One region of the Pseudomonas sp. NIBRBAC000502773 genome, then DNA from elsewhere that is predicted to be linked to it. Evidence: riboswitches for the same ligand, from Rfam matches in the RefSeq annotation. Region 1 holds a riboswitch; each other region holds the start of a gene.

Evidence for each region. Region 1 has a riboswitch for cobalamin ahead of cobO (cob(I)yrinic acid a,c-diamide adenosyltransferase). Riboswitches for the same ligand answer to the same signal wherever they lie in the genome.
Region 2: it holds a riboswitch for cobalamin, as region 1 does, so the genes downstream of both, NIBR502773_RS05675 (ABC transporter substrate-binding protein) here and cobO (cob(I)yrinic acid a,c-diamide adenosyltransferase) in region 1, are expected to answer to the same signal.
Region 3: it holds a riboswitch for cobalamin, as region 1 does, so the genes downstream of both, NIBR502773_RS28335 (CbtB-domain containing protein) here and cobO (cob(I)yrinic acid a,c-diamide adenosyltransferase) in region 1, are expected to answer to the same signal.

The regions. Positions count from the first base shown of each region.
Region 1 covers NZ_CP041189.1:1,552,450-1,559,948, reverse strand. The annotation lists gene NIBR502773_RS07070 (C40 family peptidase) at 1-516, shown strand, start outside; gene NIBR502773_RS07065 (C40 family peptidase) at 661-1,197, shown strand; gene NIBR502773_RS07060 (sorbosone dehydrogenase family protein) at 1,320-2,633, opposite strand; cobalamin riboswitch at 2,733-2,990, shown strand; gene cobO (cob(I)yrinic acid a,c-diamide adenosyltransferase) at 3,063-3,674, shown strand; gene NIBR502773_RS07050 (cobyrinate a,c-diamide synthase) at 3,671-5,020, shown strand; gene bluB (5,6-dimethylbenzimidazole synthase) at 5,017-5,667, shown strand; gene cbiB (adenosylcobinamide-phosphate synthase CbiB) at 5,664-6,572, shown strand; gene cobD (threonine-phosphate decarboxylase CobD) at 6,565-7,499, shown strand, end outside.
Region 2 covers NZ_CP041189.1:1,250,843-1,258,341, forward strand. The annotation lists gene NIBR502773_RS05650 (ATPase domain-containing protein) at 1-1,288, shown strand, start outside; gene NIBR502773_RS05655 (response regulator) at 1,312-1,668, shown strand; gene NIBR502773_RS05660 (protealysin inhibitor emfourin) at 1,671-1,976, opposite strand; gene NIBR502773_RS05665 (M4 family metallopeptidase) at 1,991-3,052, opposite strand; gene NIBR502773_RS05670 (DNA/RNA non-specific endonuclease) at 3,182-4,111, shown strand; cobalamin riboswitch at 4,148-4,342, shown strand; gene NIBR502773_RS05675 (ABC transporter substrate-binding protein) at 4,456-5,466, shown strand; gene NIBR502773_RS05680 (iron ABC transporter permease) at 5,463-6,467, shown strand; gene NIBR502773_RS05685 (ABC transporter ATP-binding protein) at 6,464-7,228, shown strand; gene NIBR502773_RS05690 (hypothetical protein) at 7,472-7,499, opposite strand, start outside.
Region 3 covers NZ_CP041189.1:6,179,962-6,187,460, reverse strand. The annotation lists gene cobN (cobaltochelatase subunit CobN) at 1-2,930, opposite strand, end outside; gene cobW (cobalamin biosynthesis protein CobW) at 2,934-3,995, opposite strand; cobalamin riboswitch at 4,088-4,288, opposite strand; gene NIBR502773_RS28340 (hypothetical protein) at 4,620-5,354, shown strand; cobalamin riboswitch at 5,433-5,638, shown strand; gene NIBR502773_RS28335 (CbtB-domain containing protein) at 5,735-5,923, shown strand; gene NIBR502773_RS28330 (CbtA family protein) at 5,935-6,639, shown strand; gene NIBR502773_RS28325 (cobalamin biosynthesis protein) at 6,636-7,028, shown strand; gene cobM (precorrin-4 C(11)-methyltransferase) at 7,099-7,499, shown strand, end outside.

The DNA.
Region 1 (7,499 bases):
GCAAAATTCGTTGCTGCACAGTCTGCTTCTGTCTATGAAGAAGAGGTCGCAACCGAAAAGGAACTGGCCGATTTCTCCGGCAACAAGCCTTACCAGCTTCCAGTCCTGGCCGACAGCATCCTCGAACGCGGCATGTCCCTGATCGGTACCCGTTACCGTTTTGGCGGTACCTCTGAAGCCGGTTTCGACTGCAGCGGTTTCATCGGCTACCTGTTTCGTGAAGAAGCTGGCATGAACCTGCCACGCTCCACTCGCGAAATGATCAACGTGAAAGCACCGTTGGTCGCGCGCAACAATCTCAAGCCTGGTGATCTGCTTTTCTTCAGTACTGCGGGCCGTGGTCGCGTAAGCCATGCCGGTATCTACCTGGGCGATAACCAGTTTATCCACTCCAGCAGCCGTCGCAGTGGCGGTGTTCGAGTCGACAGCCTGGGTGACAGCTACTGGAGCAAAACCTTCATCGAAGCCAAGCGCGCACTCGCCATGGCCCCGACTACGGTTACCGCCAGTAAGTAAACTTAAAGTGATACTTGAAGTTTGACGTGTAAGCGCTAGAATCCCTGGACATTGTTGTAATCCGTTCGCGCGAGCTTTGCTTGCGCGTTCTGGTTTTCAGCGTTCGGCAGCGATAGCCGCATCCAGACCAGGATTGTTCTGCACATGTCGACCTCAGCCCGCCTGCTCCTTATTCTCTGCGCCGCGCTTATCAGCGCCTGCGCCAGCCGGCCGCCACCCGCTCCCGTTGCGGTCAAGCCCAAGCCGGTATTCAACTATTCCACCCAGAATTTCTCGCCTGCGGCCGAAGACGTACTCTTTCGTGCACTGGGCCTGGTCGGCACGCCTTACCGTTGGGGCGGCAACACGCCGGATTCGGGTTTTGATTGCAGTGGCCTGATCGGCTTCGTCTTCCGCGACGCCGCCGGCATCTCCCTGCCGCGCACCACCCGCGAACTGATCGTGATGCGCGCCCAGGACGTCAGCGAGCAGAACCTGCAGACCGGCGACCTGCTGTTCTTCGCCACCGGTGGCGGTTCCCAGGTCAGCCACGCCGGCATCTATGTGGGCGAAGGCCGCTTTGTGCACGCGCCGCAGACCGGCGGTACGGTCAAGCTGGACACCTTGTCCAAGGCGTATTGGCAGAATGCCTATCTGAGCGCCAAGCGTGTGTTGCCAGCAAACCTGGCACGTAATCCCTGAACCAAATGTGGGAGGGGGCTTGCCCCCGATAGCGAAGTATCAGTCACAGTATCTGTGCCTGACCCACTGCTATCGGGAGCAAGCCCCCTCCCACATTGGTTTTGTGATGCTTCTGGGGGCGTTTATTTAGCGGCCGACACCCGCCACACCTTATTCCCCACATCATCCGCCACCAGCAAATCCCCCTGCTGATCAATCACCACGCCCACCGGCCGGCCCATGGCGTTCTCATCTTTATCGAGAAACCCGGTCAGCACATCCACCGGCTGCCCTTTAGGCTGGCCTGCCTCGAACGGCACGAAGATCACCTTGTAGCCACTGTGGGGCTTGCGGTTCCACGAGCCATGCTGGCCGATGAACGCGCCGTTGCTGAGCGGTGCCGGTAGTTTGCTGCCCTCGGCGAACGTCAGGCCCAAAGACGCGGTGTGCGGCCCTACCGCATAGTCCGGCACGATTGCCTTGGCCACCAGGTCCAGGTTCTGCGGCGTGACGCGTACATCCACATGCTGGCCGTAATAGCTGAAGGGCCAGCCATAGAACCCGCCATCCTTGACCGAGGTGATGTAGTCCGGCACCAGGTCGCTGCCGATCTCGTCGCGCTCGTTTACCGCGGTCCATAGCTTGCCGCTCTGGGGTTCCCAGGCCATGCCGTTAGGGTTGCGCAGGCCGGAAGCGAAAATGCGCTGCTGGCCGCTGGCGCGATCCACTTCCCAGATAGCCGCCCGGCCCTGTTCCGCCTCAAGACCGTTCTCACCGACGTTGCTGTTGGAGCCGACACTCACGTACAGCTTGCTGCCGTCCTTGCTGGCGATCACGTTCTTGGTCCAGTGGTGATTCAGGGGCCCGCCCGGCAGGTCGACCACCTTGGTGCCAGGTGCCTTGATCGCGGTTTCGCCCGCTTGATAGGGGAAGCGCAGCAGCTTGTCCGAATCGGCCACGTACAGGTCATTGCCGACCAGTGTCATACCGAAGGGCGAATTGAGGTTTTCCAGGAACACCGTACGGGTCTCGGCAACGCCATCGTGATCGGCGTCGCGCAGCAGGGTAATGCGATTGGGGCTCGGCACCCCGGCACCGGCGCGGCCCATGACCTTCTCCATGACCCAGCCGCGAATGCCCTTGGAATCATCCGGCTTGGGCGGCGCATTGGTTTCTGCCACCAGCACATCGCCGTTGGGCAGCACATACAGCCAGCGCGGGTGATCCAGGCCTTCGGCGAACGCCGCCACTTGGGTGCCGGCCGCTGCCGTTGGCTTCACGCCCTGCGGCCAACCGATAGCGGGGGCGATGTTCACCGTGGGAATCAGGGTTTTGTTCGGCTCCGGTAGCTGCGGCGACGGCCCGGTGCCGTCGGACACCTGCAGGGTGGAGCTTTCACCGCAGGCCGCAAGGGTGCCGGCGAGCATGATGAGTAGGGCGAGTCTGGTTTTATGCATGGTGTTCTCCTTGATACCTGTAAGGGTAGAGGAGGGCGCTGGTGCGATGGTTCAAGTGCAAGGCCAGCTTTAATTGACGCTCCACCCCCAACCCACTAACCTTCGCGGCTTGTTCCAGGTGCTCTGTGACCCATGGGTCGACCGAGTGAAACAGGGAAGCCGGTGAGCGAGCGCACTTGTACACAGTGCTGCCGCGATTCCGGCGCTGCCCCCGCAACGGTAAATGAGTCAAGACGGTGCCTTTTGCCACTGTATCGCCCGCGATATGGGAAGGCGCGCCGTCGGCGTGTTCGCTCTGTCGATGAGCCAGCGCACCACTCATGAGCCCGGAGACCGGCCTGGATCATCCAACAGCATCACGGTGGGCGATGCTTGGCTGTCTGTTTTTTCCTGCCTGCCGTTTTTGTCCAGCCCCAATGGAGAGCTGCCATGACCGATACCCCCGACCGCGACGAACGCCACCTGGCGCGCATGCTGCGCAAAAAAGCCGTGATCGACGAGCGCATCGCCAATTCCCCCAATGAGTGTGGCTTGCTGCTGGTGCTGACCGGCAACGGCAAAGGCAAGAGCAGCTCGGCATTCGGCATGCTCGCGCGCGCCATGGGCCACGGCATGCAGTGCGGTGTGGTGCAGTTCATCAAGGGGCGCAACAGCACCGGTGAGGAGTTGTTCTTCCGCCGCTTCCCCGAGCAAGTGCGTTTCCACGTGATGGGCGAAGGCTTCACCTGGGAGACCCAGGACCGCCAGCGCGATATCGCCGCCGCCGAAGCCGCCTGGGCCGTGTCCCGCGAACTGCTGCAAGACCCGCGCATCGGCCTGGTGGTGCTGGATGAGCTGAACATTGCCCTCAAGCATGGTTACCTCGACTTGGACCAGGTCCTCAGCGACCTGCAAGCGCGTCCGCCGATGCAGCACGTGGTCGTCACCGGCCGTGGCGCCAAGCCTGAATTGATCGAAATGGGCGACACCGTCACTGAAATGGGCATGCTCAAGCACGCGTTCCAGGCCGGTATCAAGGCACAGAAGGGCGTCGAACTTTGAATCAGCCCCGTCACTGCCCGGCCGTCCTGATCGCCGCACCGGCGTCCGGCCAAGGCAAAACCACCGTCACCGCCGCGCTGGCCCGTTTGCACCGCAACCTGGGGCGCAGGGTACGCGTGTTCAAATGCGGCCCGGATTTCCTGGACCCGATGATCCACGAGCGCGCCAGCGGTGCGCCGGTGTATCAATTGGACATGTGGATGGTGGGCGAGCAGGAAAGTCGTCGGCTGCTGTGGGAAGCGGCGGGTGAGGCCGACCTGATCCTGATCGAAGGCGTGATGGGCCTGTTCGATGGCACACCGTCCAGCGCCGACCTGGCGCGGCATTTCGGCGTGCCGGTGCTCGGTGTGATCGACGGCACCGCCATGGCCCAGACCTTTGGCGCCCTGGCCCTGGGCCTGGCGCGTTATCAGCCGGACCTGCCGTTTGCCGGGGTACTGGCCAACCGCGTCGGCACCCTGCGCCATGCGCAGTTGCTGGAAGGCAGCCTCACCGAAGGCTTGCGTTGGTATGGCGCCCTGTCCCGCGAAACCGGAATCGAACTGCCCAGCCGCCATTTGGGCCTGGTGCAGGCCAGCGAGCTGAATGACCTCGACGTGCGCCTGGACGCCGCCGCCCAGGCCCTGGGCAGCAGCTGCGAAGTCGCATTGCCGCCACCGGTGACCTTCGCCGCGCCGGAAGTGATCGAGGCCGAGCCGTTGCTGGCCGGTGTGCGCATTGCGGTGGCCCGTGACGAAGCCTTCGCCTTCACCTATGGCGCCAGCCTCGACCTGCTGCGGGCGATGGGGGCCGAACTGACGTTTTTCTCGCCGATCCATGATCTCCAACTGCCCGAGGCCGACAGCCTGTACTTGCCCGGCGGTTACCCGGAATTGCACCACCAGGCGCTGTCGCAAAACACGCCGATGCTTGACGCCATTCGTAACCATCATGCCGCCGGCAAACCCTTGCTCGCCGAGTGTGGCGGCATGCTCTACCTGTTGGATTCGCTTACCGATGTCGACGGCACCCGCGCCGAGCTGGTCGGCCTGCTGCAAGGCGATGCGGTGATGCAAAAGAAACTCGCGGCCCTGGCCCTGCAAAGTGTCGAGCTGCCGGAAGGCGTGCTGCGCGGGCACACGTATCACCATTCCCTGACCAGCACCGAGTGCCAGCCGATTGCCCGTGGCCTGAGCCCGAACGGTGGGCGCGGTGCCGAAGCGGTGTTCCGGCAGGGGCGGATGACGGCCTCTTACGTGCACTTCTATTTTCCGTCGAATCCGACGGCGGTAGCCGCGTTGTTTGCCCCGGACCGAGCTGAAACCCCATCCACTGTGGGAGGGGGCTTGCCCCCGATAGGGCCATGACCGACAACGCTTTCCCCCAGGCCGACCGCGACGCCGTCTACCGCGCCATCGCCGAACGCCGCGACATGCGCCACTTCAGCGGCGGCAGTGTCGCCCCCGAATTGCTGCATCGCCTGCTCCAGGCCGCGCACCAGGCGCCCAGTGTCGGCCTGATGCAGCCCTGGCGGTTTATCCGCATCAGCGACCGCGCGTTGCGCAGCCAGATTCAACAGTTGGTGGAAGAAGAACGCGTGCGCACCGCCGAGGCGTTGGGCGAGCGCTCCGATGCGTTCATGAAGCTCAAGGTCGAAGGCATCCACGACTGCGCCGAAGTGCTGGTGGCGGCGTTGATGGATGATCGCGAGCGCCACATCTTCGGGCGGCGCACCTTGCCGGAGATGGACCTGGCGTCGCTGTCCTGTGCGATCCAGAACCTGTGGCTGGCGGCGCGGGTCGAGGGGCTGGGCATGGGCTGGGTCTCGCTGTTCGACCCCCAGGCCCTGGCCGACCTGCTGGGCCTGCCGCCCGGTGCGAAACCCCTGGCGGTCTTGTGCCTGGGGCCGGTGACGGAGTTTTACCCGGCACCGATGTTGCAGCTCGAAGGCTGGACCGAGCCTCGGCCGTTGAGTGACATGGTGTATGAAAATGCGTGGGGAGTGAGTCAATGAGTGTGGCCTTGCTGTGTGTCGCTGCGGTGGCGTTGGATGCGCTGCTGGGCGAGCCCAGGCGCTGGCATCCGCTGGTGGCGTTCGGCAATTTTGCCGGGCGCATCGAGCAGCGTTTCAACAGCGGTGGCCGGGGCTGGCGCAGCCATGGCGTGACCGCGTGGGTTATCGCCGTGGTGCCGTTGACCCTGCTGGCCACCGCGTTGTCGTGGGCGCCGTATATCGGCTGGGTCCTGGAGATCCTCGCGTTGTACTGCGCCCTCGGCATGCGCAGCCTCGGCGAGCATGTGATCCCGGTGGCCCAGGCCCTGCGCAGCGAGGACCTCGACGCGGCTCGCACACGGGTGAGCTACCTGGTCAGCCGCCAGACCAGTGAACTGGACCGCACCGAAGTCGCCCGCGCCGCCACCGAATCGGTGCTGGAAAACGGCAGCGATGCGGTGTTTGCCGCGCTGTTCTGGTTTGTCGTCGCCGGTGTGCCGGGCGTGGTGCTCTACCGCCTGAGCAATACGCTCGACGCCATGTGGGGCTATCGCAACGAACGCTTCGAGCGCTTCGGTTGGGCCGCGGCCAAGATCGACGATGTACTCAACTATGTGCCTGCACGCCTGGTGGCCTTGACCTACGCCGTGCTGGGCAAAACCCGCCTGGCCCTCAAATGCTGGCGCACCCAGGGGCCGACCTGGGACAGCCCCAATGCCGGGCCGGTGATGGCATCCGGCGCTGGCGCGTTGGGCGTTGAGCTGGGTGGCGCCGCGATTTACCACGGCGAGGTGCACCAGCGTCCGCCACTGGGCGAAGGCCCGGCGGCGGATGCCGACTCTATCGACCGCGGCTGGCAACTGGTGCAGCGCGGCGTATGGTTGTGGTTGCTGATTCTCTGCGTGGGGGGGCAATTTTATGCTTGAGCACGGTGGCCGGCTGCGCAAGGCGGCGATTCAGTACGGAATTGCCGAAGCCGATTGGCTGGACCTGTCCAGCGGCCTTGCACCCTGGCCATGGCCGATCCCGGAGATTCCGCTGCGGGCCTGGGCGCGCTTGCCGGAGTCCGACGACGGCCTGGAACAGGCGGCCAGCGAGTATTACGGCGCCGCGCATCTGCTGCCGGTGCCCGGCTCCCAGGCGGCGATTCAGTTGCTGCCGCGCTTGCGCCGTGCCGGCAAGGTCGGCGTGCTGTCGCCGTGCTACGCCGAACATGCCGAGGCCTGGCGGCGTGCCGGTTACGTGGTGCGTGAAGTGCAGGAGCAGGAAGTCGACTTCTTCCTCGACGTCCTTGACGTGCTGGTGGTGGTCAATCCCAATAACCCCACCGGATTGAGCCTGGCCCCGCAACGCCTGCTGGATTGGCACGCAAGGCTGGCCCAGCGCGGCGGCTGGCTGGTGGTGGACGAAGCGTTCATGGATGTCACCCCGCAGTTGAGCCTGGCGAGCCAGGCCCATCAGGTCGGCCTGATTGTGCTGCGCTCGTTCGGCAAGTTTTTCGGCCTGGCCGGTGTGCGCCTGGGCTTTGTGCTGGCCGAGCGCAGGTTGCTCAAGTTGCTGGCCGAACAGGTTGGGCCCTGGGCCGTCAGCGGGCCGACGCGGGTGCTGGGCCAAGTGTGCCTGCGCGATACCGCCGGCCATGCGCGGCAGCGGGCGCGCTGCATCGAGGCCGGCCAGCGCTTGTTTGAACTGCTCGAGCGCCGTGGCTTTCAACCCCAGGGCGGCTGCGCGTTGTTCCAGTGGTTGATCACCCCGCACGCCGAGCGCATGCACGAATTCATGGCCCAGCGCGGCATCTTGCTGCGCCTGTTTGTGCACAACAGCAGCGTGCGGTTTGGCCTGCCCGACACCGA
Region 2 (7,499 bases), 300 kb from region 1:
TGGCGGCCGAGTCCTGGTTGCCACGCTGTTGGCGGAATCCCACGACCGCCTTTTCCAGTTCCTCTCTACCCTGAGCTTTTTTGACGCCTCCCGTGTCGGCGCCGAAATCCAGTTTGTCAGCGCCTTCGACACCCTGGAAAACGAAGGCCTCGACGAAGTGGTCAAGCTGCTCAGGCGTGAGATCAGCAGGCAGAGGGCCACTGTCATGGTGGTGGACGGCTTGTTGAACGCGCGTTCCAAGGCCGACTCGCCGATCGACACGAAAAAATTCATTTCCGAACTGCAAGGGCATGCCGCCTTCGCCGGTTGCACGGTGTTGTTCCTCACCAGCTCACGCCTGGATGACGGCAGCCCCGAGCACACCATGGTCGATGGCGTGATCGAAATGGGCGAGGAACTGTTCGGCACCCGTTCCGTGCGCCGTATCCAGTTGCGCAAGACCCGCGGCAGCGGCGCGCTCACCGGCCTGCACGAGTGTGAAATCAACGACGACGGCCTGGTGGTGTACCCCCGCCTGGAAAGCCTCTATGGCCGGCCGTCCGCGCCCGACAGCGCCGACCTGACGCGCATCGCCAGCGGTATCGACTCGTTGGACGGCATCCTCGGCGGCGGGCTGCACAGTTCCAGCGTGACCCTGGTCATGGGGCCGTCGGGCATCGGCAAGACCACCCTGGGCCTCAAGTTCCTCTCGGAATCGACGGTAGACGCCCCCGGCCTGCACTTCGGCTTCTACGAAAGCCCTCAGCGCCTGCGGCTCAAAGGCCAATCCCTGGGCATCGATATCCAGAAGATGGAAGACAGCGGCGCACTGACCATCGCCTGGCAGCCCACCACCGAAGGCCTGCTGGACGGGCTTGGCGCGCGATTGCTGCGCCTGGTCGAGGAAAAGGGCATCAAGCGCCTGTTCATCGACAGCTTGAGCGGCATGACCCGCGTCTCCAACAACCCGGCACGGATCACCGATTTCTACAGCGCACTGATGAACGAACTGCGCGCCAGGGGCGTCACGGTCTTCGCCACGTGGGAGATGCATGATCTGTTCGGCGCGGAGGTCACTTCCCCCGCGTCTGAACTGTCGAGCATTGCCGACAACCTCATGCTTATGCGTTTCTTCGAGATTCAGTCTGAACTTAGAAGGACGCTTTCCATTCTTAAGGTCAGAGACAGCTTTTATGACCCCTCATTATTGGAGGTGGTGATCCGTGACCAAGCCGTTGACTTAAGAAAGGTTTCAACAAATGCCCCCTCAGTTGCATCCAATTCAGCGCTGCCTGGTTCAGCTTTTTAAGTCTTTGGGTAGGTTGAATTGACATGGCCACCATCCTGGTCGTCGATGACGAGTACTTGATCGCCGATATCCTTGCCTATGCACTGGAAGATGAGGGGTTCATGGTCGTCACAGCTGGCAATGGGAAAAAGGCGCTGGAGGTGCTGGAGCGAGAACGGCCGTCGCTGATCATCACCGACTTCATGATGCCGGTGATGGACGGTGAGGAGTTCGCCGAAGCGGTCCGTGCACTGCCGGCCGTCAAGCACCTGCCGATTATCCTGATCAGCGGCGCGCAGGCCCATATCGGCATGCAGCGCTCAGACCTGTTCGATGCGGTGCTGGACAAGCCGTTCGACATCGACAAGCTCATTACCAAGGTGAAGGAACTGCTGGGGTGACCTCAACTGCGGATATGCCGGCGCACACACTGCACCAGCCCATCCAGCGCCTGTGACTTCACCGGCGCGAGCACGCACACCGTATGTTCCTGCTGGCCTTCCTTCACGGTCAGGGTGTAGTGCACCTGGCCCGGGTTTCCGGGCTCTGGCGTGGTGCTCTGCGGCAACTGAAAGAAGTTTGAAGCCTCGATCAGTTGCCGCAACTCCTGCTGGTCCGGCTCGGGCAACGTGTTCAACTCCACCGTACGAGGCTGGGTCAAACCCGGAAAAAACGCCGGCCCGCCGTTTTCCTTGATCGAAATTTGCATGGCTGTTCCTCACGTCAGACGTTAATGCCAACCGCTTTCCAGCCCTCCTTGACCGCCTTGTGCTCATCCTTATTCGCGCCGTAGAGACGACCGGCGATATCGTAGGTTATACGCGCAAAACGTAAAAACCCCGAGTTTGGCCGCAACCGCGCATCGCGCAGCGCGTCATACCAGATACGTCCTGCGCGCTCCCAGGCAAACCCGCCAATCCGGGTCGCCACCTGATAGAACGCATGGTTGGGAATGCCGGAATTGATATGCACCCCGCCATTGTCCTCGTAGGTCTGGACAAAATCATCCATATGCCCTGGTTGGGGGTCCTTGCCCAGCAGCTTGTCATCGAACGCGGTGCCGGGGGCCTTCATCGAACGCAGGGCGACGCCTTTGATCTTCTTGGTGAACAACCCTTTGCCGATCAGCCAATCGGCGTCTTCGGCGGTTTGCTTCAACGCATACTGCTTGATCAGTGAGCCGAACACGTCCGAGAGTGACTCGTTCAGCGCGCCGGATTGATTGAAATACATCAGCTTGGCCTCGTCCTCGGTGACGCCGTGGGCCAATTCATGGCCAATCACATCGAGGGCCACCGTGAAGCGGTTGAACAACTGCCCATCGCCGTCGCCAAACACCATCTGGGTCGAGTTCCAGAACGCATTGTTATAGTTCTGGCCAAAGTGCACGGTGGCATCCAGGGCCATGCCGGCGTCATCAATGGAGTTGCGGTCGAACACCTCTTCGAAAAAATCGAACGTGGCACCCAAGCCGTCATAGGCTTCGTCCACGGCGGCGTCGCCACTGGCGGGCTGGCCTTCACCGCGGACCAGCTTGCCCGGCAGGCTGTCGGTGCCTTCGGCGCTGTAGATCGAGCGCCGTTTGCCGGCACCCATGACCAGGGCCATGTGGGCCGGCCCCTTGGCGGGCACTGCGACCATGCGCAGCGAACGGAACGTGCTGTCCTTGGCGCGGGTGCGCAGCGCGATGTCGCGCTGGGCCTTATCACCGTGACGCGCGATCTGGTCGAGCATGTACGGTGGGATCAGGCAGAAAATCGGGTTGCGGTGGTGGCGATCACACATTAGCTGGCTCCCTGTTGGCATATGGTGTAGCTCCGGTAACCGTTTGAGGATAGCCCCCCAGGGTTAACCCGTGTCATCAATTGTCATCAATCTATGTTGCAGTCGTGTTTATCCAAGGAGGACTTACCCATGCCAGCCCGCAAAGCCAAAATCGATCTTGCGCACCGCCCACGACTCGCCGATCTGCGCCCGTTGATCGCGACCAATCCCACCCTGATGGAAGCCCGGGCGGCGACGCCCCGTGTCACCGCGGCCAAGGACCTACAGGACCGACGCGGCTACGCCGAGGATTTTCTCAGCAGCTTCGCGGTGCCCTGGCCCACCGCCGCTGAGGCATTGGCGGACGACGTCCAACCGCTGCGCCTGGACTACACGCATTTCTCGGTGACGATGTCCCGTTCCCGACGACTGGCGCTCTACGTGGGCGTCAATATCGATGGCGGGCAGCATGTGGAGATAGTCCGCAGCAACGACACCTGGGCCTACGATGGGCGCCTGCCGATCAGCGCCCAGGTTGGTGAAGAGCTCTATGCCAGCAATGGCCTGGACCGCGGCCACCTGGTACGGCGCCAGGATCCCAACTGGGGCGACGCGGCAAACACCGCCAACCTCGACACCTTCCACTTCACCAACTGCTCGCCGCAGATGAGCGGGTTCAACCAGAAGACCTGGCTTGAACTGGAGGACTACATCCTCAATAACACGCAACGTTGGAAAGCCCGGGCCACGGTGTTCAGCGGCCCGGTGTTCGCCGACGACGACCGCCTTTACCGTGGTATCAGAATCCCCAAGGCGTTCTGGAAAGTGGTGGCCTACCTCAGCGATGACGGCAAGCCCTCCGCCAGCGCCTACATGATCGACCAAAGCCGCGAGCTGGGTCAGCTCGACCTGATGTTCGGCCAGGTCAGGACCTACCAGCGCAGCGTGATCCAGATCGAACAATTGACCGGTATCCGCTTCGCCAACCTGGCGGACTACGACGGTTTCAGCAACGAAGAGCGCGCCACGGGCACGCGAATTGAAGCGCTGATCCGCGGCCCCGAGGATATTCGTCTCTGACCGGGCGCCCTTCGGGCTGTATCGCCTGGCCCTAATCAACTACCATACCGCGCCGGTTCCCGAACGGGACTAATAGGGAATCCGAAGCGCGGTACACCGCGTCAATCGGAACTGCCCCCGCAACTGTAGGTGCCGAGCCTGCTCCCCACTGCCACTGGACCGCGTCCGGGAAGGCCGGAGCGTGGCGACGACGCATCAGTCAGGAGACCTGCCGGCCCAGTAATCACTAACCGGCGGGGTGTCCGGGAAGGACCTCCTTGCCTGCCCGTTCGGCAGCGTTCGAGGGCGTATTTCCGAACCGTACCTCCCCTGTTTCCACGTACGGTTCACACGGAGATCGCCTCATGCTGCCACGCGTTACCGCCCTGATCAGCGGCCTGGGTTTCTGCGCCCTGGCCCACGCCGCCCCCACGCATTACCCGCTGACCCTGGAAAACTGCGGCAGCACCCTTACTTTCCCGCAGGCGCCCGCGCGCAGCGTGACCATCGGCCAGGCCGCCACCGAAATGCTCTATGCCCTCGGCGTGGCTGACCGCGTGGTAGGCACCTCGCTGTGGTTCAACAGCGTGTTGCCGCAGTTCAAGGCGCAGAACGACCGCATCGAGCGCCTGGCCAACAACGAGCCCAGCTTCGAAGCGGTGATCGCCAAGCGCCCGCAACTGGTGGCCGCCGAGCTGGAATGGGTGGTAGGCCCGCAAGGCGTGGTCGGCACCCGCGAGCAGTTTCACGAACTGAAGATTCCCACCTACCTGCTGCCCTCCGACTGCGAAGGCAAGGACAACCTGGTGGGCGCCGACGGCACGCGGCTGGAGCCTTTCCGTATCGAGACCATCTACAAGAGCATCCGCCAGCTGGCGCAGATTTTCGATGTACAGGATCGCGGCCAACAGTTGAACGATGAACTCCAGGCGCGCCTGGCCAAATCCGTGGCCACCGTGCAGAGCAAAGGCCTCAAGCAGGCCAGCGCGCTGGTGTGGTTCTCCAGCGCCGAACTGGCCAGCGACCCCTACGTGGCCGGCCACAAGGGCATTCCGGAGTTCATGCTCGAAACCCTCGGTTTGCACAACGTGGTGCAATCCGATGAAGAATGGCCCGCCGTCGGCTGGGAAACCCTCGCCAAGGCCAACCCGACCTTCCTGGTAATCGCCCGCATGGACCGCCGCCGCTACCCCGCCGATGACCATGAAAAGAAACTCGCCTTCCTGCGCAGCGACCCGGTCACGCGCAACATGGACGCGGTGAAAAACAACCGCATCATCATCCTCGACGCTCTCGCGCTGCAGGCCAGCATCCGCATGTTCGACGGCCTTGAACACCTGGCCACGGCCATCGACGGCTACGACCTGCCGCAATGATCCGGACCTTACTCGCCCTGGCGCTATTGCTGATCGCCGTGCTCGCCGGCGTGGCCATCGGCGAAACCGCCATCTCGCCGCAGGTGGTGCTACAGGTGCTCGCCAACAAACTGTGGGCGGCCGGTTACGTGCTGGACCCGATCGATGAAGGCGTGGTGTGGAACTACCGCCTCACCCGTGCCCTGGTGGCCGCCGCCTGCGGTGCGGGGCTGGCCACCTGCGGGGTGATTTTGCAGTCGTTGCTGCGCAACCCGTTGGCCGATCCGTACCTGCTGGGCATCAGCGCCGGGGCTTCGACCGGCGCGGTGCTGGTGGCGTTGATGGGCGTGGGCGGCGGGCTGATTTCATTGTCGGCCGGCGCCTTTGTCGGCGCGATGGCGGCGTTTGCCCTGGTGATCCTGCTGGCGCGGGCCAGCGGTTCGTCCAGCGGCACCGGGCAGATCATCCTCGCGGGCATCGCCGGGTCGCAGCTGTTCAATGCACTTACCGCGTTCCTGATCACCAAGTCCGCCAGTTCCGAACAGGCGCGCGGCATCATGTTCTGGCTGCTGGGCAACCTCAGCGGCGTGCGCTGGCCGTCGGTGTGGCTGGCGGTGCCGGTGGCGGTCACCGGCCTGGCGGTGTGCCTGTGGCATCGTCGCGCGTTGGATGCGTTCACCTTCGGCACGGATTCGGCCGCGTCTCTGGGCATCCCGGTGCGCCGTGTGCAGGTTGTGCTGGTGGGGTGCGCGGCGCTGGTGACGGCGGTGATGGTGTCGATTGTCGGCTCCATCGGCTTTGTCGGTCTGGTGATCCCCCACGCGGTGCGCCTGCTGTTCGGCACCGGACATTCGCGCCTGCTGCCCGCCAGTGCGCTGGGCGGCGCGTTATTTTTGATTGCGGCCGATGTGTTGTCGCGCACCTTGATCAAAGGCCAGGTGATCCCGGTCGGCGTGGTGACGGCGCTGGTGGGCGCGCCGGTGTTTGCGCTGATCCTGATTGGCCGGAGGAATGCGCGATGAGCGTACTGAGTTGCACCGGCCTGGGCTTCAAGGTGCGTGAGGCGGAGTTGCTGCAGGATATTCACCTGGAGGTTCAGCGGGGGGAAACCCTGGGGATCGTCGGGCCCAACGGCTCCGGCAAATCCACCCTGCTCAAACTGCTCGCCGGCCTGCGCACACCGGCCAGCGGCGACGTGCACCTGGGCGGCCAGCGCCTGGGCGACCTGTCCCGCCGCGCCATCGCCCAACAGCTGGCGGTGGTAGAGCAACAGGCCGACACCGACGACGCCATCCGCGTGTTCGACGCCGTGGCGCTGGGCCGTACACCGTGGCTGTCGGCGCTGAGCCCATGGTCCGGCGACGACGACGCCATCGTGCGCCAGGCCCTGCATGATGTGGACGCCACCCACCTGAGCCACCGCGCCTGGCGCAGCCTCTCCGGCGGCGAGCGCCAGCGCGTGCACATCGCCCGCGCCCTGGCGCAACGGCCGCAGATCCTGTTGCTGGATGAGCCGACCAACCACCTGGATATCCAGCATCAACTGGCGATTTTGAAAGGCGTGCAAGGCTTGCCGGTGACCACCCTCATCGCCCTGCATGACCTGAACCAGGCGCTGACCTGCGATCGCCTGGCCGTGCTGGACCGTGGGCGCCTGGTCGCGCTGGGCAAGCCGCTGGAGGTGCTGACGCCACAGCGACTACAGGAGACATTCGGGGTGCAGGCGCATTACCTGACGGACCCGTTTGATGGGGCGCAGATACTGCGGTTGCGGTCTAACTGAACAGCACATGTCCACTTCACCCGAGACTCTATTGTGGGAGGGGCGGTGGTAGATAGGCTGTTGTGGCGAGCGGGCTTGCCCGCGTTGGGCTGCGTAGCAGCCCCAGTCAAGAGGAATGCGCTGTATCAGACACTCTGTAGAGACTGGTTTCGGGGCTGCTTCGCAGCCCAACGCGGGACAAGCCCGCTCACCACAGGGAGAACGGCAGATCGGTCACCGTCGCCGGCCTCAACGTCAGCGCGTTCACTCACGCAACTCACACACAGCGCTG
Region 3 (7,499 bases), 2.1 Mb from region 1:
ACCGCCGCGTCGAACAGGCGGATCAGGTTGGCGAAGGCATCGCGGAAAAATCCGGACACGCGCAAGGTGACGTCCACGCGCGGGCGGTCCAACAGGCTGATCGGCAGGATTTCAAAATCATCCACCCGTTGACTGCCGGTGGCCCACACCGGCCGCACGCCCATCAGCGCCATGGCCTGGGCGATGTCGTCGCCACCGGTGCGCATGGTGGCCGTGCCCCACACCGACAGGCCGAGCTGGCGCAGGTGATCGCCGTGGTCCTGCAGGTGCCGTTCAAGTATCAGGTTGGCGGACTGGAAGCCGATGCGCCACGCGGTGGTGGTGGGCAGGTTGCGCACGTCAACGGTGAAGAAATTGCGCCCGGTCGGCAGCACATCCAGGCGCCCACGGCTTGGCGCACCGCTCGGGCCGGCCGGGACAAAGCGCCCGCCGAGGGCCTCCAGCAAGCCGCGCATTTCCGCCGGGCCGCAGGCGTCCAGGCGTGGCGCCACGACGATGCGCAGGCTTTCGATCACCGCCTTCACCTCTTCCCAGCCGGGCTCTTCCAGCTGTTCCAGCGGCCCTTCCAACGCCTGCTCGATCAGTCGCGCAGCGTACAGTTCCAGGCGCTCGCGGGTGTCCCCGGCGGTGCGCCACTGCTGCCCATCGATCTTCCGCAACACCGCCGGGCGTCGCCCGGTCCAGGGCTCGGCCAGGGCGCAGTCCAGGGGGTCAAAACCCAGCGCGAACGCCTTGGCCAACACGCGCAGCAGGCTCGATTGCGGGCCACGGCCGTCGCCACGCGGGATGCGCAGCAAGGCCAGCAAGGTGTCGATGCGCAAGCGGCCCACGGGGGATTCGCCAAAGATGTGCAGGCCGTCGCGGATCTGCGACTCCTTCAAGTCGCACAGGTAGGTGTCGAGGCGCGGCAGCCAGATAGCAGCATCGGCGTCGCCATCCAGCTCAAGCTCCTGGTCGATGCGAGTTTCGCGCACCAGCTTGAGGATGTCTTTTTGCAGCTCGCGGGCCCGGCGCGGGTCGAGCAGTTGGGCTTCGTAGTATTCGTCCGCCAACAGCTCAAGGTCCCGCAGCGGCCCGTAGGTTTCGGCGCGGGTCAGTGGCGGCATCAGGTGGTCGATGATCACCGCCTGGGTACGCCGCTTGGCCTGGGCGCCCTCGCCCGGGTCGTTGACGATAAACGGGTAGATGTTCGGCAGCGGCCCCAGCAGCGCATCCGGCCAGCAGTTTTCCGAGAGCCCCACGCCCTTGCCCGGCAGCCATTCGAGGTTGCCGTGCTTGCCCACATGGATCACGCCATGGGCGCCGTAGGTGTGGCGCAACCAGAAGTAGAACGCCAGGTAGCCATGGGGCGGCACCAGGTCCGGGTCATGGTACACCGCGCTGGCATCCACCTGGTAACCCCGGGCCGGCTGGATGCCGACGAAGGTCTGGCCCAGGCGCAGGCCGGCGATCATCAGGCGGCCGTCACGGAACATTGGATCGTTGTGCGGCGCGCCCCATCGCTCCAGCACCGCCTGGCGGTTGGATTCAGGCAAGCGATTGAACATCGCCTCGTAGTCGTCCAGGCCCAGGCTTTGATGACAGGGGCGCAGGTCGAGGCTGTCGAGGTCGTTGGTGACGCCGCCGAGCAGCTCATGGATCAGCGCGGTACCGCTTTCGGGTAGTTGCTCCGGCACCGGATAGCCTTCGGCTTGCAGGGCACGCAGGATATTCAGTGCGGCAGCCGGGGTGTCCAGGCCCACGCCATTACCGATACGACCATCGCGGGTCGGGTAGTTGGCAAGGATCAGGGCGATGCGTTTATCCCCATTCGGCACCCGTGCCAGCTCGACCCAACGGCGCGCCAGCTCGGCGACGAAATCCATGCGTTCGGGCGCTGCGCGGTAGCACACCACGTCCGACTGGCTGCGCTCGCTGCGCCAGGCCAGATCCTTGAAGCTGATCGGCCGGCTGATAATCCGCCCGTCCAACTCGGGCAAGGCAATGTGCATCGCCAGGTCGCGCGGGCCCAGGCCTTGCTCGCTGGCCTGCCAGCCCGGCTGGTTATCCTGGGCGCAGATCGCCTGGATCACCGGGATATTGCGGCGAAACGGCCGCAGATGCGGGGCTTCGGGGCTGGATTGGGCAAAACCGGTGGTGTTCAGGATCACCGCCGCGCCGACCTCATCCAGCAGGTCCTCGACCACCGTCAGGCAGCCGGGCTCTTTCAAACTGGCCACCGCCATCGGCAACGGGTTGAGGCCTGCCGCCTGCAAACGCTGGCAGAACACATCGATAAAACCGGTATTGGCCGCCTGCAAGTGGGAGCGGTAGAACAGCACCGCCGCCACGGGCCAATCCGCGTGCCAATCGGTCTGCCAGTCATTGAGGCGAGGGTTGGCTTTGTGCGGGTGATAGATCGCGGTGCGCGGCAAGGTCTGCGGCTCGGCCCACGGGTAATCGCGGTCCAGGTAGCCGCTGGCCAGGCAGCGGAAGAAATCCAGCGCGTTAGCGAGCCCGCCCTGGCGCAGGAAGTGCCACAGGCGGTCGCGTTGTTCGGCACTCACCGTGCTCAGGCCGCTGAGTTCCGGGTCCGGGCGGTCATCCCCCGGCACCAGGATCAGCGTAACGCCGCGCTCGGCCAGCTCCACCAGGCGCTCGATGCCGTAGCGCCAATAACCGATGCCGCCGTGCAGGGAAATCAGGATGACCTTGGCGTGGCGCAGCACTTCGTCCACGTACAGGTCGACCGATGCGTGGTTCTGCACCTGCATCGGGTTGGCGAGGCGCAGGCTGGGGTAATCCTCGGGCAACTGCTGGGCCGCTTCGGCCAGCAGCGCCAGGCTGGAATCGCCGCTGCACAGGATCACCAGTTCGGCGGGGGTTTGGCCAAGGTCGGCAATATTGTCGTCCGCGACGAAACCACCGGGCTGAGTCCTGAGCAGGTGCATGGGTTAAACGCTGAGGGCGGCGCGCAGTTGCGCTTCGAGGCCCGCCGCGTCCAGCTCTTGGCCGATCAGCACCAGCCGCGTGATGCGCGCTTCGTCGGCGCCCCAGGCACGGTCGAAGTGCTTGTCGAAACGCGTCCCCACACCCTGGATCAGCAGGCGCATCGGCTTGTTCGGGATGGCGGCGAAACCCTTGACCCGCAGGATGCCGTGCTGAACCACCAATTGGTTCAGGGCGTCGAGCAGCAGCGCTTCGTCGGCTTGGGGCAGGTCGATGGAGATGGAATCGAAGGCGTCGTGATCATGCTCGTCTTCACCTTCGTGGTGATGATCGTGGTGGCTATGGCGAGCGTCGATATGTTCTTCGGACCCCGCGCCCAGGCCGATCAACACGTCCAACGGCAGGCGACCGCTGCTGGCTTCGATGATCTTCACCGCCGGCGGCAGCTCTTCGGCGACTTCCAGGCGCACACGGGCCAGGTCTTCGGCGCTGATCAGGTCGGATTTATTGAGGATCACCAGGTCGGCGCTGGCCAACTGGTCGGCAAACAGCTCGTGCAGCGGCGATTCATGGTCCAGGTTCGGGTCGAGCTTGCGCTGGGCGTCGACCTGATCCGGGAACGCGGCAAAGGTGCCGGCGGCCACGGCCGGGCTGTCGACCACGGTGATGACCGCATCAACCGTGCAGGCGCTGCGGATTTCCGGCCACTGGAAGGCCTGTACCAAGGGTTTCGGCAGGGCCAGGCCCGAGGTTTCGATAAGGATATGGTCGAGGTCGCCGCGACGGGCGACGAGTTCGCGCATCACCGGGAAGAACTCCTCCTGCACCGTGCAGCACAGGCAGCCGTTGGCCAGCTCGTACACGCGGCCGTTGGCCTCTTCTTCGGTGCAACCGATGGAGCACTGCTTGAGGATCTCACCGTCGATGCCCAGTTCGCCGAATTCGTTGACGATCACCGCAATGCGACGACCCTGGGCGTTGTCGAGCATATGGCGCAGCAAGGTGGTCTTGCCCGAGCCGAGGAAGCCGGTAACGATGGTGACGGGGAGTTTGGCCAGTGTTTTCATCGGATGCCCTTTGGGGCGGGCATACGGGACGATAGGCACTGCGGCGGCGCGCAGAAGCGGATTTCGTCACCGGATCACCCCGCCCGGTTGAATTGGAAAATCGGTGGCGAGGCAGGTCTCCTGGCTTGGGGCTTGCGGGTCTTGCGACCGGCGCCGACTGCGCCTTCCCGCCGCAGTGGCAGTGGCGTGGCAGTCAGATAAACCCTTCACAGTTGCGGGGGCAGCCGCGGCTTTGACCGCGTTCCCTTCTTAGCTTCGACCTGGGCCGAAGAACCTCGAGGGTGCAAGGCTACGCAGTGAGTACGAGCGGGTCAATGTCGAAACGGCCAGACCGCCCGCTTGAACACTATACAGGGGTTGAAAACGGACGCCCATCATTAGGCGTTTGGTTCAGAATCTTTGATATCAGTGCAGACGGCAATAGTGAGCAACTTACGTAAAAGCTCGCCTTGAAGTCAGACTAATTATTTAGTCCATACGAATTAAATAAGCGCTGTAACTTAACGTAATCAGTTCCCAAATGAGTACAGGGAACAGAAATATCGAAAAACACCACACATCCTCGGAGCAGCTTTGCCAATAGACGAAGTTTAACGCTGCATAGCCAACTCGGATAAAAACACTATGGAATTTTCAATACGCACTCAACCTACTGCGCCCCTCCCTCCGGCATCGATCGAAGTGACTGGCAACGTTCCCCCCAAAACCGACTCTCTGCCCCTCGCAGCGGCACAAAAAAAATCATCAGACATCACGTTTTTAGAGAACCACAGCAACCCGATGCTGGCCAAAGAACTGTTGCACCATTTCCGCGACCTGGAAGGCCCGGACGGTAAGGCACGCAACAGCTTTCGCTTGACCGACCTCAAAAAGATGGCGGCAGGCAAACTACACGACGGACGAGATGCCAAACAAGAGCAAATAGAGCTTGCGAAGGAGGTCATCAGCCGCCCAGACCTAATGACGTCACTCTTTCCACAAACACCTGGAGTGCACTACGGCGAGGCGACCTGGAACAATGTCGCTATTATCGCTGAAGACTTCAAAAGTCTTAGCGATGGGTCTTTGCTGGGGCAAGTTAGAGTTTATTTTCGCGAGTTCGCCGAAGGTGCTAACGATGAATATGTAAACTTTAACGAACTGCGAGAGGCTGCACGCGAAATACGGAGCACTAGAGATTTCTCCTACAATGCAACAGCCGTTGCCAAAGAACTTCTTAATCGACCTTACCTGCTTCGTCAGTTGGATATAATACCCGGCGCGTTCTTGCATACAACCAAACCAGACGACAGGTTTAGTTTGTCCAATATTACGTACGCACGCATGGCGGCCTCTTACTCGCCCCGTCGCCCTGCCTGATCAACATCCACTGGAACGCCTGCCGTAAACTGCGGGGCGCCAGTCGTCTATTTGACGCCCGCCCACTGCCCATGCTCTCCTACACATCTTGTTTCGGGTGCCCTTCACAGGGTGAAACGGGAAACCGGTGAGTCATAGCCTTATGACGAGTCCGGTGCTGCCCCCGCAACGGTAAGCGAGTGAAGCGTCAGATCCACTGTGCCTGTACGGCATGGGAAGGCGACGTTTTGTAGACCCAGTGTCCCTCGCAAGCCCGGAGACCGGCCCGAATAACATCGAATAACAAACCCGCGGTGGGCGGGCGCTGTTAAAACCCTGCGTGCCTGGCTCGCGGGGTTTGCATGCGCTCGTGTCACCCTGACACCTGAAAGGGACGCGCCATGTCGATCATCAGCAGCACCTCGCACACCGCCAGCAGCTCCGCCACCCTCAGCCAACGCCTGACCGCCGCCATCGGCGCGTCGATCCTTGGCGCGTGCCTGGTGTATTTCGCCGGTTTCTCGCACATCGAGGCGGTGCACAACGCTGCCCACGATACCCGCCACAGCGCCGCGTTCCCGTGCCACTGAGGCCTGCCGACATGATCAAGCGTATTGCGCAAACCGCAGGGTTCACCGGCCTGCTCGCCGCCCTGCTGCTGACCCTGCTGCAAAGCTTCTGGGTCGCTCCGCTGATTCTGCAGGCGGAAACCTTTGAAAAAGCCCCGGCCGCGACTGAAGTGGCCCATGAACATGCTGCTGGCGCCGCCGCACACACCCACGACGCCGAAGCCTGGGAGCCGGAAGACGGCTGGCAGCGTGTGCTGTCGACCACCGGCGGCAACCTGGTGGTGGCCGTCGGCTTCGCCCTGATGCTGGCCGGCCTCTATACCCTGCGCGCACCGACCCGCACGGCCCAAGGCTTGCTGTGGGGCCTGGCCGGCTACGCGACCTTTGTGCTGGCGCCCACCCTGGGCCTGCCACCGGAGCTGCCGGGCACTGCCGCCGCCGACCTGGCACAACGGCAGATCTGGTGGATCGGCACCGCTGCCTCGACGGCTGTGGGTATTGCCCTGATCGTGTTTGGTCGCAACTGGCTGCTGAAAGTCCTGGGCGTGGCGATCCTGGTGGTGCCGCATGTGATCGGTGCACCGCAGCCGGAAACCCATTCGATGCTGGCGCCGGAAGCCCTCGAAGCGCAGTTCAAGATCGCTTCGCAGTTGACCAACGTGGCGTTCTGGCTGGCCCTTGGCCTGATCAGTGCCTGGTTGTTCCGCCGCAACCGCGACGATCAATACTCGGCATGACCCTGGTGGTCGGCCTGGGTTGCCAGCGGGGTTGTGATGTCGACACCCTGCTGGGCCTGTTGGACAGCGCCCTGGCCGAGGGCGGGATCGAGCGCCAGCGTGTCACGGCACTGGCCAGCATCGACCGTAAACAGGACGAGCCAGGGTTACTCGCCCTGGCCCGACTGCTCGACCTGCCCTTGCAATGCTTCAACGCCGGGCAACTGGCCGTTTACGAAGACCGGCTGAGCCACAAATCGGCGGTCGCGTTTGCCCATACCGGCTGTTACGGCGTCGCCGAAAGTGCCGCCCTGGCCCTGGCCGAACAGCTCTGCGGCGGCCCTGCCCGCTTGTTGATCACCCGCCAGAAAACCGCCCAGGCCACCTTTGCATTGGCCTGCGCCGGCTAAAATCCCGATAATCGTCAGTCCCGATCATGAGCAATCTTCATGCTCGCCCGTTTTTCCACAGGAATTCTCCATGACCGTCTACTTCATCGGCGCCGGCCCCGGCGATCCGGAATTGATCACTGTCAAAGGCCAGCGCCTGATCCGCAGTTGCCCGGTGATCATCTATGCCGGCTCGCTGGTGCCGGCGGCGGTGCTGGAGGGTCATCAGGCGCAACAGGTGGTCAACAGCGCCGAACTGCACCTGGAACAGATCATCGAACTGTTCAAGGCTGCCCACGCCAACGGCCAGGATGTGGCCCGCGTGCACTCCGGCGACCCAAGCCTGTATGGCGCGATTGGCGAGCAGATCCGTTACCTGCGCGAGTTGGGCATCCCCTTCCAGATCATTCCCGGCGTCACCGCAGTGGCCGCCTGCGCAGCGTTGCTGGAGACCGAACTGACCTTGCCGGACATCGCCCAAAGCGTGATCCT